DNA from 2 places in the Brevibacillus sp. YAE8 genome. Region 1 is predicted to be linked to the other one. Evidence: riboswitches for the same ligand, from Rfam matches in the RefSeq annotation. Region 1 holds a riboswitch; the other holds the start of a gene.
The links. A riboswitch is a leader RNA that binds a small molecule or an ion and turns the genes downstream of it on or off. The one in region 1 is predicted to bind cobalamin.
Positions count from the first base shown of each region.

Region 2: linked by a shared signal. The riboswitch ahead of AC27IT_RS11045 (ABC transporter substrate-binding protein) and the one ahead of AC27IT_RS19875 (ABC transporter substrate-binding protein) in region 1 are both predicted to bind cobalamin.

Region 1 covers NZ_BAAIYG010000020.1:52,761-58,543, forward strand. Annotated here, with positions in the region: gene AC27IT_RS19860 (methyltransferase domain-containing protein) at 1-952, opposite strand, end outside; gene AC27IT_RS19865 (heme ABC transporter ATP-binding protein) at 949-1,755, opposite strand; gene AC27IT_RS19870 (FecCD family ABC transporter permease) at 1,752-2,789, opposite strand; gene AC27IT_RS19875 (ABC transporter substrate-binding protein) at 2,837-3,871, opposite strand; cobalamin riboswitch at 4,162-4,368, opposite strand; gene AC27IT_RS19880 (M24 family metallopeptidase) at 4,384-5,475, opposite strand; gene AC27IT_RS19885 (alpha/beta fold hydrolase) at 5,601-5,783, shown strand, end outside.
Region 2 covers NZ_BAAIYG010000005.1:286,719-292,501, forward strand. Annotated here, with positions in the region: gene AC27IT_RS11025 (YitT family protein) at 148-807, opposite strand; gene cobU (bifunctional adenosylcobinamide kinase/adenosylcobinamide-phosphate guanylyltransferase) at 1,085-1,651, opposite strand; gene AC27IT_RS11035 (ABC transporter ATP-binding protein) at 1,665-2,441, opposite strand; gene AC27IT_RS11040 (FecCD family ABC transporter permease) at 2,449-3,486, opposite strand; gene AC27IT_RS11045 (ABC transporter substrate-binding protein) at 3,489-4,466, opposite strand; cobalamin riboswitch at 4,617-4,765, opposite strand; gene AC27IT_RS11050 (MBL fold metallo-hydrolase) at 4,901-5,783, opposite strand, start outside.

The DNA.
Region 1 (5,783 bases):
GAGCGCCCGGTGGTTCCGCAAACGGATAGCCGCCGTGCTGCCAGCGATCCAGCTCGTACTCTTCCGTCTGCTCTGGCGGCTGGCTGTGGTGGCAAACGACGTTTTCCCTGCTTTGCACGACGTTGTAGCCCGAAGATTCCAGGAGCAACTCCAGCTCTCCCGGCAACAGCAGCGCCAGCTCGCGCTCCACTCGGTAGCGCGGCTGCTCCATCTGCTCCAAAAACGTCTCATAGGTCAGCGTATAGCGGAACTTTTGCTCGGCAATGAGCGTTTCTCCCTCGACTTTTTGGTACACCATCCGGTCCGGAAAAACAAACTTGCGCTGCATGAGCGACCATTTGCGGTTCACAGGCGGCAGGAGCAAGTCAATCGCCACTGTTCCGCCTTCTGTCAAATGCCGGGCAACGACCGAAAGCAACTGCCGCTGTTCCTCTCTACAGGTCGCCTGCTGAAAAATGCCTTCGGGCAGCAGCACATGGGTAAAGCGGGAAGCAAGCTGCAACTCCTGTACATTTTGCTCGATCAGCTCAAGCAGTTCCTCGTTGTCCTTGAGCATGCGCCGCTTCTTTTTTGTCGCGATCTCCAGCATGTCAGGGCTATTGTCCACGCCGCAGACGGACAAGCCGCAGCGCGCCAGCTCAATGGCAATGCGCCCTGTGCCTACGCCAAGCTCGAGCACGGACACCGGGGCTTGCTCTGCTTCTTGCAGCAGCCAGTCGCGGTAAAAAGCGATGCCCGCTTTTCCGGCAAACTGGTCGTAATAGGTGGCTTCCAATCCCGCGAATTTGGCTTCCGGGAGGCGCACATGCCGCCCTTCCCCTTGCATCCCACAGGTCGTACAGACCGAGCCTGCCAAATGCGAAAAAGGCACCCCTGGTGGGACGCCGTTTTTTGTATCGCCTAGCCATTCGTCGTAGCGGAACTTGCATACTTGGCAACTGTACACACTCATAATGCTTTGACCTCCTGTCGCGATTGCTGGACGCGGACCGCTTCCGAAAAGAAATAAACGTGTTTTTTCCCCGTGATCGGATGGGTGACCACCTCTGTCTCTACCCCGAAAACGTCGCGAATCAACCCGGGTTCAAACACTTCCTCCGGCGTGCCGGAAGCAACCAGCGCCCCGTCGCGAATGACGTACAGCCGATCGCAGTACATGGCGGCGATATTCAGATCATGCAGCGAGGAAAACACGGTAATCCCGAGCGTCTTGACCAGATCCATCACCTGTAGCTGGTACCGGACGTCCAGATGGTTGGTCGGCTCGTCCAATACGAGAAACTCGGCTTGCTGGACCAGCGCTCTTGCAATCAGCACGCGCTGCTTTTCTCCGCCAGACAAGGAAAAAAAGCTGCGCGAGGCGTACGCCTGCATGCCGACCCGCTCCAGCGCCTCTTCACAGATGCGGCTGTCCGCCGGGGTATCGGTTTGAAACAGCCTTTTATGGGGTGAGCGCCCCATCATGACGATTTCCATGACGGTAAAGTCAAACTCGATCGACGACTCCTGGCGCACGACCGCCATGCGCTGCGCATTTTGCCGGGCGGTAAGCTGATACACGTCAGCCCCGTCCAGGGAAATGAATCCGCTGCGCGGCTCGAGCGCCCGATAAATGCTTTTGAGCAAGGTGGACTTTCCGCTGCCATTCGGCCCGATCAGCCCCACAAATTCGCCGGAGCGAACCGTCAGGCTAACGTCGCGCAAAATCGTTTTTTTCTCCAGCTCGACCGAAATGTTCTCCACATGCAGATTCATCGCCCGCTACCTCCGAAAGAATATGAGCTGCGCATCATCAACCAAATAAAGAACGGACCGCCGCACAGCGCCGTGATAATCCCGATCGGCAGCTCTTCCGGCGCAAACGCAAGCCGGGCGATCACGTCCGCCCAGATCAGGAAAATGGCCCCGAACAAGGCGCTGACAGGCAGGACGCGACGATGGTCCGAGCCGACGATGACGCGAACGATATGCGGCATCATCAAGCCGACAAAGCCGATAGACCCGCTGATCGAGACGATGACGCCCGTCAAAAGCGCGGTAATGACCAGCAGCAGCTTGCGAAATTGCACCGTATTGACGCCCAGCGTCCCCGCCGCTTCTTCGCCCATCAGCATCGCATTGAGCGAACGGTATTGCGTCAACAGGACAATCAGACAGATGACGACGATCAGCGTCGGTATGGTCAAATACTCCCACTTCCCTCCGGCCAGACTGCCGCTCATCCAGAACAGGACAGAGCGGATGCCGTGCTCGTTGGGCGCGGAAAAAATAATCAGGCTGGTGATCGCAGACAGGATGGCGGAAATCGCGATGCCGGCCATGAGCAGACGCACCGTCGAGTTTTGCCCGCCGATGCGGGACAAGGTAAAAATAAGCAGGATCGAGACGAGCGATCCGGTGAAAGCACCGAAAGAAAGCGCGAATTGTCCGTACATGCTGAATGCTCCGAACAAAATGACCAGCGTCGCTCCGGCCGATGCGCCCGAGGAGACTCCCAATATGTACGGATCTGCGAGGGAGTTGCGAACCAGAGACTGGATCGCCACCCCCACAACAGACAGGCCGGCCCCGACGACAGCCCCCAGCAGGACGCGGGGAAACCGAATGTCCCAGATAATGGTCTGTTCTCCTTTTGACCAATCCACTTCCACCCATTGATTGACCAGCGGGAGATTCGCCAAGGCAATTTTCCATACCGTCGCTGGTTTGATTTCCACCGAGCCGAGTGTCACCGCAAACGTAATCGAGACGACAAGCCCGATCAGCAGGGCAACGATGATGAAGGGCATCTTGATCTTGTGCAGGGCCGTTCCCTCCTTGTCTAAGCAGCCGTTTCTTATTTGAATGTATCCGGGTGCAGACCTTCCGCGAGAATTTTCAGCGCGATCGGTGCGCGTACCCCTTCGGACGCTGCGGACAATGGCAGCACGATCAGACGTTTGTTCTGGATCGCTGGCACGTCAGCCAGTTCCTTTTTGGACAACAGGAAGTTTTGTTTTTGCTCGATCGTCTTGTCGCCGTAGTCGACCACGACGATGACGTCTGGCTTGCGGTTCACGACTTCTTCCCAGCTTACGGTCGCCCAGCCTTTTTGAATGTCGTCGAACACGTTTTTGCCGCCTGCCGCTTTAATCAGAGAAGTCATGTAGTTGTTGGCAGCGGTCAGCGGCTGATCTTCCCCGCTGTCGTACACGAACACGTTCAGCGGCTTGTCCACCGTGCCGATTTTGCTCGTGGTTTGCTCGATTTCCGCTTTCATTTTGCCAATCAGTTCGTTCGCCTTGTCTTCTACGCGGAAAATGCGGCCGATGTTTCGAATATCGGCGAACACGTCGTCAATCGTCGGACCCGGCTTGTTCGAGGACTCTTGCAGGTACGATTTGATCCCCATTTTTTCCAGATCCTCCATCGAGCCGACGCCTTTGTCGCCAAATGCGCTTTTCCAGCCTGCGTAAACGAAGTCAGGGTTTGCGGCCAAAAGCACCTCTTTGGTCGGATACTTGTCAGACAGGACTGGTACCTTGTCGTAGTCGGCTTTCAGCTCAGGCAAAATGTGATCGTCCAGGTACGCGGTTCCGACCATTTTGTCAGCCAACCCCAGCGCGAGCATGACTTCGGTTACGTGCTGGTTCATCGTCACAGCGCGTTTGGGCGCTTCCGGATACGTCATCTCGATCCCGTTGGTCACAATCGTGACGGGCTTGTTGTCAGCAGCAGGCTGGGCCGTTTGCTCCGAGCCAGCATTCGCCACCGTGGATTCGGTCGTAGCAGGTGCTGCCGAGCTGCATGCGGACAAAAGCAGCATAATCGCTGCCAGCGCTGCCATCCAGAAACCGTGGAAGGCTTTTTTTCTCTTACGGATTGTACTCATCTGGTAACCCCTCTTCTTTTGTTGTTGGCATGATGAAAATGAAGCGTTATGTAAATCGTAATGATTACGAATTACACCTTTACTATACAGAGAGCCTGCTTGTTTGGCAACACAGGAAATGCATCACCCCTTTCACAGCCTCGACCGCCACGGCGATGTTCATAGAAAAAAGCACCCCCCAGTTTCCAATCGGGAGGTGCTTGACATACGTAGACATGCCTATAGATTCGGCGTTGCCAATGACGCCTGTTCCTAGTCTGCTTCCACATCTGTCCCATCCTCGTGGGTCGATTGTAAATCATCTCATGGCAGGTCTCCTGGCTTACGAATCATCATCCCCAGCGCCCTTCCCATTTTTCGTCGCGCGAAAAACAGTGGCTTTTTTGCTGGACACTCCTCGTTACAGTGGCGGGACCGCGCCGGATTTTCACCGGACTTCCCTATTAAGCTGGCGGAACCAAACGATTCCGGGCAGCACCATCAGATTCATATAAAATTGTGAGTTTGAAGCCTTATCCGATCACCGTCAGTTTTTTCGGGAACTTGCTCAACACTTCTACGCCTGTTTCGGTTACGAGCACATCGTCCTCGATGCGCACGCCGCCTGCTCCCGGCAAGTACACCCCTGGTTCAATGGTGAACACCATGCCTGGGCGCAGCGTTTCCTGATTTTGCCCATGCACGGACGGATATTCGTGCACATCCATGCCGAGGCCGTGCCCCAGACGGTGAATGAAGTAATCGCCGTAGCCTTTTGCGGCAATGACGTCGCGAGCGGTCTGGTCGAGATGGGCAAACGTCACCCCTGGACGAACTTCGGCAATCGCCGCCTCGTTCGCTGCCAGCACCGTTTCGTAAATATCGCGCAGTTGCTCGCTGATCTGGCCGACAGCAAACGTACGGGTAATATCGGAAACGTAGCCGTCCGCTGCTACCCCGATGTCAAACAGGAGCAAATCGCCTTCCTGCACTTTGCGCGAACCAGGCGTTCCGTGCGGCAATGCCGATTTTTCCCCCGCCAAAACCATCGTGGAAAAAGACGGGCCGTCCGCTCCCAGACGCTTCATCTGGTATTCCAGCTCCGCGACGATTTCCATTTCGGTCTGGCCGATTTTGAATGTTTTCAACGTCTCGCCGAGTGTATCTTCAATCAGTTGGACAGCCTTTTGCAAACGAGCCACTTCGTCTGCCGATTTAATCAGGCGCATTTCGCGCAGCGGCTCTTCCACATCCGCGTAGCTCTCTGCACAGATGACTTGTCCCAGCGCCTCGTAACGCTCTACGGTCATGTGGCTTTTTTCGATGCCCAGCTTCTTCAGGTTCGCTGGCAACACTTGCTTGAGAAGCTCGTAAGGATTCTCAATATCCGTATGCGTGTGAATCGTCTGAACAGTCGAAGCCGCTGCTGCCGCTTCGCGGTCAAGGGCTGGAACGATCAGGGATGGCTCGCCCTGGGCTGGAATAATCAGACCCATAAAGCGTTCATGCGGATCGGTAAAAAAGCCGGTCAAATAGTAAACGTGCTTGGGAGAGGTGATGACTACCGCGTCGAGCTCTTGTTTGGTCAAAAATTCGTGCAGTTTCGAAATGCGCTCCAAATACACCTGCGTCACCTTCGCTTTCGACAAGATTCTTCCTCGAGAATACCATTTCCCTGTCCAAAAAAGAAGAGCGGAACGGAAAATTCTCTCTTGAAACGGACACCATATGCTAGGGGTGAATAACCAACATGGAACCAACCATCGTACAACTGGACAGCCACCGCATCGCCTGCCACCTGTCAGGGCGCGGCACGCCACTCGTGTGCATTCACGCCCCGTGCATCGGCTCTGTCAACTTCGACTATCAAGAGCCGCTTGCGGATGTTTGCCAACTCGTCGTGCCAGACCTCCCGGGGCATGGCGACAGCTCC
Region 2 (5,783 bases), on a different contig from region 1:
CCGTCAGACAGCTTTACGTATGGGTTAGTATCCACTACTTCCCCGTGTCGTTATGTACAGGAACAGGGAAAAGGCCAAGTCGACTGGTAAACCGACCTGGCCTTTTTCGCGCTTTTGTATAGGCATGTTTTTCAACTGGATTTCTCATCATTGGTGTGTCATCGAGACGTTGCCATGTCCGTGCGCCTCTTCCTCCACAGCGATTCCTGCACCGCCGGCATTCACCGTCCAGGTAATCACTTGGCTGGAGATGACGACGGCCAAAATGGTGTAGAGCATCTCTTTCATCGGTACATACCAGAACGACAGGCCCAACACCATGGCGTCCAGCAACAGAAAAATCGTACCGATCGACAATCCTGTGTACTTGCTGAGCAACAGGGACATAATATCGTCGCCGCCTGTCGCAGCTCCGTAGCGCAGAACCAGCCCGGTGCCGAGTCCGGTCAATACCCCGGACAACACAGAAGCGAGCGGCATTACTCTGCTCATATCCATCACAATCGGGGAAAACTGTTCGAACAGTTCATAAAACCCGGTAAACGCCAGTGAGGCAAAGATCGTGTCCCAGATGAACTGACGCCCTCGCACTAACCAGGCAACCAGAAACAGCGGGATGTCCAAGAGTAAAATCATCATCGCTGGCGACAGGTCAAAGGCGTATTTGGCCAGTAACCCCAGGCCGACGAAGCCGCCCTCAGACAAGTGGTTCTGAAAGTTGATGTGATAATACGCAAAAGCAAGCAAACATGCTCCAAACAAAATCATACCGTAACGTCGAGTAAATTGCAGCGCTCTCCTCATCATCGATTCCTCGCATTTTTGTCGGTTTTGGCACAGACGACCAACCGACTACGGAGGAACATCGCAAGTATAAGTCGCTACTCATACAAAGGGCCTCGCTTTCGTAGTAGGCTAGTCGTCCAAGTGACGGTCGACTACTACGAAGCTAGATGTAGGAGAGGTCATACCGTTTCCAGATCGTCCTATGGGGACGCATGGTATCCTGATCCTTTCCATTGCTTTTCTTATAGTATAGCACAAAAAAGGGAAAAAGACGACGCGAAACCGTCTTTTCCCCTGCCTAAAAGCGAAACGCCCTGCTTTTGAGTTCCAGCGGAATGCCTGCTGTGAGCAGAAACACCTGGTCGGCCACCGCCGCCAGCCGCTGATTCATCAAGCCTGCCAGATCGCGGAACATGCGCCCTAACGGATACTCCGGCACCAGTCCGGCCCCGACTTCATTTGTGACAAACAAAATCGTCCCGGGAAAGTCCTCTACAGCCGCAATCAGCTCGTCTGCCTGCGCAAGCGTGCGCGCGAACGCCTCGTCCTGCTCGTGGCGAATCAGCCAGTTGGACAGCCAGACGATCAGGCAATCGACCACGACGACCGCCTGTTTTTGCGCCAGCTCGTCCCGTTGCCCAAGCGAGCGGATCACGTCTGCGAGGGCGTAAGGCTCCTCGATCGTCTCCCAGCAAAACGCGCTCGTTCGCCTGCGCTCGCGATGCCTGGCTATGCGCTCCTGCAACTCCTCGTCAAAAGCTTGCGCGGTGGCGATATAGACGCCCGATTGCCCCAGATGGGCCGCGTATTTTTCCGCGAAGGTGCTCTTGCCGCTGCGAGCGCCGCCTGTCACGAGTACGATCATCTGTATTCCCCCATTACGACCCGGATTGCAGCATGATTTGCGGCAAACGGTGGACAGGATGCTCCATGACGATCGGCCGCGTCCCGTACACCGCCTCGATCCGGTCGCTTTGCAGCATGTCTGTTGGCGTGCCTACGCCGATCTGCTCGCCTTTGTGCAGCATCAGGATGCGATCGCAATAGAGCGAAGCGAGATTCAGGTCGTGGAGCACCGCGACCACGGTCACCTGCGTCGTCTTTTGCCACTTGCGCACAATGTCCATCAGTTGAATCTGGTAGCCGATATCGAGATAAGTCGTCGGTTCGTCCAGAAGCAGCACCTGCGGCTTTTGGACGAGCGCCTTGCCCAAGGCGACGCGCTGCTTTTCCCCTCCGCTCAGTTGATCCAGTGTGCGATCGGCAAGCGGTGTCAGGCCCAAAAGCTGCATGATCTCGTCGATGAGCGGCCCGACGTCTGTCTGTTCCTCGCCCAGCCAGTTTTGGTACGGGTAGCGCCCCATTTCCAGCACCTCGCGAACGCGAAAGCCGACCGGAGGCAGCCCCTCCTGTTCGAGTACGGCGAGAACCCGCGCCAGCTCCTTGCGCGTATAGCGGCCAACCGGTTTGCCCGCGAGCGTGATTTCTCCCGCATCAGCGGCAATCACACCGGAGAGCATTTTCAAAAGCGTTGATTTTCCGCTCCCATTCGGGCCGATGATGCCAAAAAACTCGCCCCGCTGGACTGTAAACCCGATCTCGCGCAGGACGGACACATCCTGGTAAGACTTTTGCAGCCCACGCACTTCGATCATGACGCGACTACCTCCTTCCGATCCGTTTGTTTTGCTTCAGCAAATAGGCGAAAAACGGCGCTCCCAAAAACGCAGTCACGACCCCGAGCGGGATTTCTGTCGGCACGAGCAGCATTCGCGCCAGCGTATCCGCCCACAGCACGTACACACCGCCGCAGATGGTCGCCATCGGCAGCAAAATGCGGTAGTCAGGCCCGACCATCATCCGCACCAGATGCGGCACGACCAGCCCGACAAACCCGATGACGCCCGCAATCGAAACCGCCGCTGCAGTCAGTAGCGTAGAGACGAGCAAAATGATGAGCTTCGTCTTGTCAACGTTGACTCCGAGATGCGCCGCCTGCCGCTCCCCGAGCGCAAACAGGTTCAACGAGCGGGCATAGCCAAGCAGCACGAGCACGCCGATCAGCAAATACGGGACCAGGACGTACGTGAAGGCCCAGCCGCGAAACGACAGGCTTCCCATCAGCCAGAAAACGATCTCGTTCACCGTCTGATCCGACAGCGACACCATGAAGGACACGAGCGAGCCGAGAAACGCCTGAATGACGACGCCGGACAAAATCAGCGTCTCCGTCTGCAGCTTGCCTTGCGTCTTGGCGAGGGCAAGCACAATCCACAAGCTGACAAGCCCCGTCAAAAAGGCGACGACAGGCGTGCTCCACTCTCCAAGAACAGCGAACTGCAAGCCGAACAGGATCAGAAAAGCCGCCCCGACGGCCGAACCGGACGCTACGCCCATCGTGAACGGGTCCGCAAGCGGGTTGCGCAGCACGCCTTGAAAGCCCGCGCCCGCAAGCGACAGGCAAGCTCCGATCAAAATGGCCAGTACGACGCGCGGAAAACGCACTTTCATCACGATCTGCTCGGACGACTCCGGCCATGTCGCCGGAATCCACTCCGACATGCCGGGAAGCTGGTGCAAGAGGATGAGCCATACTTGCGAAAGAGGGAGCGACGCCGCCCCCATCGAAATGCTGACCACCACGGATACGAGCAGCACAAGGCTGCTCGCTCCTCCCCATATAAGCCATTGCTTTTTCATTTTTATTTCACCAGGTCAGGATAAATCGCTTTAGCTACCTCGATCAAACCTTGTGTAATGCGCGGGCCTGGGCGCGCCAGCAGGTTTTGGTCCATTCCGAACACTTGCTTCTCGCGGATCGCCTTCATCGTATCCCAGCCGTTGCGCTTTGCGATGATCTCTTCCAGCTTCGTGCCCGTCTTGTCATCCGTAATGCCTTTGGCGTACAAAATGACGTCGGGATCGCTTTTCAAAATCTTTTCCTCGCTGATCGGGTTCCAGCCCTCTGTGTCGGCCGCAATGTTCGTCCCGCCTGCCAGCGTCACCAACTCGTCGAGGAACTCCCCTTTGCCCACGGTCCAGCCTGGCGCAAACTCCAGGTACACTTTTTTCTTGTCTTCCGGCTTCACCGCTTTGACGGCTTCCTGTACGCGGGCGATATCCTGCTTCATCGCGGCGACGACTTTTTCCGCCTGCTCCTGTCGGTTGGTGATAACCCCCATCGTCAAAATGTTGTTCAGGATGTCATCCACTTTTTTCGGATGCGTGACGTACACTGGCATGCCGAGCGATTTCAGCTTGTCGGCAACCGGCTTTTCCATCGAAATTCCGCCGATGACCAGATCGGGCGACTGGGCGAGAATCGCTTCTTCGCTCGGCTTGACGACTCCGCCCACTTTTGGCTTCGTGCTCGCTTCTGCCGGATAGTCGTCGAAGTCGGAGACACCGACAATCCGCTCGTTCAAGCCGAGCGCGAACAAGATTTCCGTCTCTGCCGGGGAAGTCGAGACGATTCGTTGCGGCTCTTTTGCCACGGTCACTTCTTTTCCGGTCGCGTCTGTGACGGTAAGCGGGTAGACGGTCTGCTTGGCAGCCGCGTCCTGTGGTGCTGTCTGCGGTGCTTCTGCCTGCGGAGCAGGTGCCGTCTGGGTGTTGCCGCCGCAGCCGACGAGACTTGCAGCAAGCACCAGCGGGCTGAGCAGTTTCCATGCGCGTTTCATATGTATGACTTCCTTTCTGTGCGACTGGTTGATTCTTAGCAAACAAAAACCCTTCGCTTCCAACCGGAACCAAAGGGTCGACATGTCAGGCTCATCCATGCTCACGCAAAAAAACGTCCTGAACGGGCCGAACCTTTCCGCGAAGGCGCAGGCACATCAGGCAAACAGGCAGGTCTCCTGGCTTGGCAGCTATTGCGACAGCCGCTTTACAGTGGCGGGACCGCGCCGGACTTGCACCGGCTTCCCTTTTCACCTCGTCCTTTGGCAAGGACCAAGGCACCTGTTTGCGCGTATTCAATTGCAATGGCCTACAACTGCTAAGACTCATCCATCATGATAGCATTCCTTTGCCAAAAAAAGAATGCTTTTTCGCTGCTGCCACGGCTACGTAAGCCCATGCTGCCCGTCTCGTACCCGCTGTCTGGCGTCTCCCGCTATTTCCTGCGCTTTTGCAAATAGTCGACAATTCCCATCGCACATACTTGCAAATCGAGCCGCAGCACGTCCAGCACCTCATGCCCGTCGCCGATCCCGAACGATTGCAGATGCGCCAGTACACGCCCGAACAGCCGCTCCGCCAGTTCGCCATCGCCGAGTCCGGCGGCTACGACCGCCTCCCCTTCCGCGACAAAGACAGGAAGCCACTCGCGCACCTGCCGATAGACGTCGGCAACATCGTCAGTCATGCCGAAATGCCCGAAATAGATTCGCGCAAGCCCGCGCTGTTCAAAGCGTTCCACGGAGCGCAGCATCGCCTGCGGGTCAAACTGGTTCGGCGAGGTGGACGGCAGGACGAAGTGAATCCCGTCCCGTTGAAGCTGCGGATAGAAGACACCCGCTGTATCTCCCGTGAACATGCCGCGGCTGACCGGGTCGTAAATGCTGAAATGATGGTTGGCATGTCCCGGCGTGTCCCAAAATTCCAGGACACAGTTGGCGCCAATTTGCAGCGTCTCCTGGTCGGCGCGCACGATGATCCGCTCTTCGGGAACGGCGACAATCGGGTCGAACAGGCGGTCAAAATCGTCGTGATACACCGCTCTGGCGCCCGCGATCAACCGGCTCGGGTCCACCAGATGGCGCGCTCCTTTTGGATGCACCACGATTTTTGCCTGCGGGCACTCGCGCAAAAAAAGTCCCGCTCCCCCCGCGTGATCGAGGTGAATGTGCGTCACGATGATGTACTTCACTTGCTCCGGGGAAAATCCGAGCCTGCGCAGCCCTTCCCGTATGTACGGGACAGAAGGACTCGGCCCTGTCTCGACCAGGGTCAGCTCGTCCTCGGCGATGACGTACGTTCCCGTCCGCTGCGCCCAG